One region of the Clostridium ljungdahlii DSM 13528 genome, then DNA from elsewhere that is predicted to be linked to it. Evidence: a T-box and tRNA genes for the amino acid it is inferred to sense, from the RefSeq annotation. Region 1 holds a T-box; the other holds one or more tRNA genes.
What was found. A T-box is a leader RNA that pairs with one kind of tRNA and senses whether it is charged. The one in region 1 lies ahead of proS (proline--tRNA ligase), so its partner is inferred to be a tRNA-Pro.
Positions count from the first base shown of each region.

Region 2: it has a tRNA-Pro gene. The T-box ahead of proS (proline--tRNA ligase) is inferred to sense a tRNA for this amino acid. The anticodon was not compared.

Region 1 is NC_014328.1:4,166,277-4,169,493, reverse strand. Features, by position in the region: gene CLJU_RS18900 (GxGYxYP domain-containing protein) at 1-1,556, opposite strand, end outside; T-box leader at 1,757-1,966, shown strand; gene proS (proline--tRNA ligase) at 2,051-3,217, shown strand, end outside.
Region 2 is NC_014328.1:4,523,663-4,526,879, forward strand. Features, by position in the region: gene murC (UDP-N-acetylmuramate--L-alanine ligase) at 1-424, shown strand, start outside; gene CLJU_RS20605 (hypothetical protein) at 491-814, shown strand; tRNA gene CLJU_RS20610 (tRNA-Pro) at 1,143-1,218, shown strand; gene CLJU_RS20615 (CPBP family intramembrane glutamic endopeptidase) at 1,535-2,242, opposite strand; gene CLJU_RS20620 (helix-turn-helix domain-containing protein) at 2,239-3,217, opposite strand, start outside.

The sequences.
Region 1 (3,217 bases):
GGGACAACTTTTACTTTAGGATTTTTATTTAACTCTGTTATTACTTTTTCTACGTCTTTCATAGATTTACTCCATGCATGAACGTACACAAACGTATAGGCTTCAGGTTTGGATATGTTGGTGTAGCCTTTATTAACATAATTATTTATGTTATTTATAAGAGCATCTTCCTCTTCCAGTCCATACCAGAGTACATCTCTGCAGGACACCACTGGTTTTCCATTGCTCCATACAATTTTACCTTTATAGTCATTTTGCTTATTATAATTAAGGTAGAATATACCGTCAACATTTGAACAAGTAGTGTATTTATTCCATAATTTAGTATCATAAAGTGACCAATCATCCAAAACTGATACATACCTTTCATCTACATCTGCCATATAATTGTTTAATCTTTTTAGATATGCGTTTAAAGAATCTTCCTTAAATTTACTAGGGTACATATAACCATTGCCAGAAGGTGATACTACAAAGTTATCCCTATAAGGAATTGAAGATGTATTTTTATAATATAGTTTAAAAACGGTAGGCGCTAGTTCATACATAGAAGGACTTATGCTGAATCCCATATTAAAACTACCTCTTTTAGGAGATCCGTACCATTTTTCAGATCCATAATTACTCCCCAGGTTCCACTGCTGGTTATCTCCATCTGACATTATAAAAGTTACGTAGTGCATAGGTTGATAGAAAAGTTTTTTATCAGGCTTTACACTGCTTTTTTGTGTTAAAGGTACTGATGGAAAGGCACTTAATACTGTTAAATTGTAAGACCAATCTGCAGGAACCATACTTACTCCATTTTTAGAGGCTGCACTTACATTACCATGTTCGTCAGGCCCCCATCCAAGGCATGTAGAGTCCTTTTTCATAGACTCAAAAACTTTATCCCTTAGTGAGAAATCTTTTAGATCATCCTCATAAAACACTAAACATTTACTCATGATTCCATAATCTCTAAGAGGAGCATTTTTATTTGGAGACAGCTGAATTACAACGGAATGATTTAGTCCTGAATTCCACAAATTATTATAAGCCCAATATTTATCGGTGTTTACACAATCACCCTGTATTTTAATTCCTGTACTTTTAACCTTATCTTCTATAGATTTATCTATAGCTATGGAATTTTTTAATGCTGCAAGAGAGCAGGCATTGTTAATAGAAGGGTTTTTCTCAGGATAACTGCTGTAAAGTACATATCCAGACACTAGTGATTTAAATTTATCTAATAAATACCAGGGATCTTTTACTATGGTATAAGTTACCCCGTAATTTGTTTTTAAATCATCCAGCCATATTTTGTAATCAGGTTGATTTTTGTTTAAAGTATATATTTGAGAATTTGACTTATTTGATATTACTCCTTGAAGGGTGACTATCATAGTTTTTTCTGCAGGAGTTAGATCATTTTGGTAAATTACATAAAGGTGATGTGGTATTTTCGAGTTTTTTACATAATAAGGCTTGCCTAAAAAAGCATGTACATTTGGGATAAATATACCAAATAAAAAAATAGAAATAATTAGTACAATAGATTTTTTAAATTTCATATGAATTTACCTCCTAATCTTATTATGCAGTTTTTTGGTTAGTTTATTAGAAATTTGGTTTGGTAAGATATAGTAGGAGATGTTTAAAAAATAGGAATATTTTTAGATGTATAATATTTGGAGAAACTCTAATTTTAAAAAATATATTGACAATAAATTTCCTGTATTCTATTATATAGAAAGAGTTTAATTAAATATAGTGATATGCAAAGAAGAGGATTAGTAGAAATGATATTTTTTTAAGAGAGGAAACGGGTGGTGAAAGTTTCTAAATGTACATTTTGAACCTACCTTTGAGTTCTGTTAGAATACAGCGGTAATTGCCGTTATAATTATAATTGAGAGAATATGTTTAATATTTTAAATATATTAATCAGGGTGGTACCGCCGACGTAACCTCGGTCCCTTTTGGGATTGGAGGCTTTTTTATATTTAAAGGAAAAACTAACTACACTAGATTCAAATTTTGGAGGTAATTAAAATTGAGTAAAAAGATGGTAGAACAAATAACATCAAGAGATGAAGATTTTGCACAGTGGTATACAGACATTGTAAAAAAAGCAGAATTAGCTGATTATTCAAGTGTAAGAGGCTGTATGATAATACGTCCTTATGCTTATGCTATGTGGGAAAATATTCAGAGTTATTTAGACAAAAGATTTAAAGAAACAGGACATCAAAATGTATATATGCCCTTATTTATTCCTGAAAGTCTTCTTCAAAAGGAAAAGGATCATATAGAGGGATTTGCACCAGAAGTTGCCTGGGTAACTCACGGTGGTAATGAAGAACTTACAGAAAAATTATGTGTTCGTCCAACATCAGAAACATTATTTTGTGAACATTATGCTAAGATAGTTCAGTCTTATAAAGACTTGCCTAAGCTTTACAATCAGTGGTGTTCTGTAGTTAGATGGGAAAAGACTACAAGACCTTTCCTTAGAACTACAGAATTTTTATGGCAAGAAGGTCATACTATACATGAAACTAAGAAGGAAGCCCAAGAGGAGACCACAAGGATGCTGAATGTATATGCGGATCTTTGTGAAAAAGTACTGGCTATTCCAGTATTAAAAGGACAGAAAACTGACAGTGAAAAATTTGCAGGAGGAGAAGCTACATATACTATAGAAGCACTTATGCATGATGGAAAGGCACTTCAGGCTGGTACATCTCATTACTTAGGACAGAACTTTGCGAAATCTTTTGGAATGCAGTATTCAGATAAAGAAGGAAAACTTCAATATGTATACCAGACTTCCTGGGGTGTAACAACCCGTCTTTTAGGAGCAATTATAATGGTACATGGCGATGATAATGGACTCGTAGTTCCACCTAGAATAGCTCCTACTCAGGTAATTATAGTACCTATAGCACAGCATAAAGAAGGAGTACTGGATAAGGCAAACGAACTAAAAGATAGAATAGCTAAATTTGCAAGAGTTAAACTTGATGACAGTGATAAAATGGCTGGATGGAAGTTTAGTGAATATGAGATGAAGGGAGTTCCTATACGTCTTGAAGTAGGACCAAAGGATATCGAGAAAAATCAAGTTGTACTTGTAAGGAGAGACAGTGGAGAAAAGATAATAGTATCCATGGATAACCTGGAAAAGGATATACCAGATCTTTTAGATAAAATTCATGACGGTATGTTTGAA
Region 2 (3,217 bases), 360 kb from region 1:
ATTTGAGTTGAAAGGTAAAAAACAAGGCATAACAGTAATAGACGATTATGCTCATCATCCTACTGAAATAAAAGCAACTTTAAATGCTGCTATAAATTACCCTCACAAGAGAATAATTTGTGTATTTCAGCCCCATACTTTTTCAAGAACTATAAGCTTATTTAAAGAATTTACTGAGGCTTTCGACAACGTAGATGAATTAATTTTGGCAAATATATATCCTGCAAGAGAAAAAGACACTGGCAAGGTAAGTTCTGCTATGCTGTCTAAAGAAATTGCAAAACGTGGTATAAAGTCCACTAATATCTCAGACTTTAAATCCATAGTTGATTATTTAAAATCTAATTTAAAAGATGGAGATCTTCTTTTAACTGTAGGTGCAGGAGATGTATTTAACGTAGGAGAAATGTATTTAAGCGAATAATTTGGGTGTAAAATACCTCCAATAAGGTAATACTATAGATTAATAAACCTATTGGAGGTGTTTTATTTGAAAAATTTTTTAATATCTGCTTCAGTAGATGTAATTTTAATTCTATTATCCTATTTTTTGTTTCAAAAAATAATAAGCGGCCCTACAAGGCACAAACTATATAAAAAGTTTTTTAGTTCTTTTGCTAAATTTGTAATTTATATTTTTATAATTAGCATACTTTTAACAGGCATAACTGCACTAATATTATATAGAACCTCTTACATAGCTTATATAAATATAATATCGCCGGCCCTAGTATCAGTACTAGTTGGATTTCTCATGTCTACAGTTCCTACAAGAGGCGAAGGCGATAATGAGGATAAAATGAAGAGTATATGATACTGTATTTTTAATTAATAGTTAAGAATGAAGAATTAATAATTAATGTAGAATTTTTTCGTTATACTACAAAAAATCTTTGATTAAGCTTTTCACCACTCGTTTTGCTAAAGCAAAACATTACTAAACACTGACTTATATATTTAAAGATTTTTGCAATAGCTAAAAATCACCCTTATTAATTCTTAACTTGCGAAGCTTTGCTTCGCAATATTTTTATTTTTGTGATAACAGGAAATTATCCTCAATTACAAATCGTGCATTGTGCACTACAGTTTACAAGTATCTTGTGTTTTCTTTATATATGGTATAAAATAGCATACATAAGCGGGGTGTAGCGCAGTTGGGAGCGCGCTTGCTTCGGGAGCAAGAGGTCGCAGGTTCAAATCCTGTCACTCCGACCATTGATATAAATGGACTAAATATGATTTAAGCTTATTAATATTTTAGTAATACCCACCTTTCGTCCACTATTTTTCAAAAGCTTTGCTTCGCAATATTTTTATTTTGTAACAACAGAAAATTATCCTTAATTGTGCATTGTGGATTGCAAAGCACCAATTTAAACTTTAAGTTTATTTTTATATATCCTAGTAAAACAAATTATAGCTAATACTACAAAACCAATGTCGCCAATAACGCCTGTTATATTAGGACCAATAAACGGATTTTCTTCCTTACTCATAAATAAACTTGATGGAGGAAATAAATCTATTGAATTCATTGACGCATGAAATACAGCAGCATATTTGTTTTAAAAAACAAATATGCTGCTATTATACCTATAACAGTCGTAAAAATAATCATTGCTATAACTCCAAATACCGGATGTTCTATTCCGTAATTATATCCTGTTACAATAATAGGACTATGCCACATTCCCCAAATAACTCCTGTTAATAAGGTCGCTTTCCAGGGTGAAAAAACTTTACATAACTTAGGAAGTAAGTAACCTCGCCAGGCAAATTCTTCACCAAAGCATTGAGCAAGACACATTATAGGGTTTATTGCCACTGCTACTGGAATCATTTTAAAAAGAAGTTTGTAATATCCAGCCAGTGATGATGCTTTATATTCTAATGCACATAAAGAGCCTAATGGATTAAAATCATAACTAAAAATTATAAAATATAATAAAGCTCCTATATACGCTATAACAGGTGTTAAAAAATAGGCTGCAATATACCATTTAACATTACCTTTAAAATTGGGGTTTAAATATAGTTCAGCTTTTCCTTCTTTTGTAACAATCCTTGTTAATACTACACTAACTATAGGTGATATCATTAATAAAGTTAGAAGATTTTTATTTCTAATATTCCAATATAATATACTTATGAAGCAAAGTGAAGCTATTGTAATACCTCCAAAAATCATCAATCTTCTACTTGTGATTTTTCCCATTTCAAATGTTTCTCTTTTAATCATAGTTCCTTTTCCTTTCTTTTTATTAATAGTGCAATTCCTGCAATTGATAATACAACTGCCATAATTAAAAGTATCATTGTGGTGATAAGAATAATATTTCCGTTTACATATTTACCTGTCCATACATTAAAATTGTATTTCTGCAGTGCAAATGGCTTATGAGCAATAATAGTAGCTAGTACACTATTGATTAGAAATATATACACTCCGCTAATTGCAAAACAAATAGCTGCTCTAAAAAGTACATCTATTTTTATGTATCGAATAGTAACTAAGAACATCCAAGGTAACAATAATGCAACCAGCGTAACTGGACATACAACTGTAAAAAACTGATTCATATAATTTTGATATAAAGAACACATCCAAAGCATCACAAATAATAGAAGTGTGTCTGCAAAAAAACATATCAGCGCCTTATGTGAACATAACGCCTGCGGTAATTCAATACTTCTTAAAACATATGGCAAAAACACAACTGCAAAAGAAAACAATAACGATGTAAAAGACGCCAAAAACCAATTTCCTCTCGTATAAATGCAGCATACCAAAAGCAGGGCATTTAGAGATATAAAGAAGCCAATAAGTGTTATAAGTCTTCTGTTTTTTTCAAACATCAAAGGCAAGGATGTAAGTGAAAAAGCCACTGCTATAGCCGTGAGTACAATGAAAAACCAGGATAAAGTATGGCTAGTTGCCAAATTACAGATAGAACATACTAGCAAGGTAACCCCATATATAATATAAAATACCACTTTATAAGTTTTTATTGCTCTTTTTAACTTCATAGCCTGTCTTTCAATTTCATGCTGATGTAAATCCTCGCTAGCTGTAATAAGCTCATGTTCACTGATCTTCAAGGCATCACATATACTTAATATAAGAGATATATCAGGATATGAAATACCTCTTTCCCATTTTGATACCGCTGATTCTGAGACATAAAGCTTTTCTGCTAGTTCTTTTTGTGTGAGA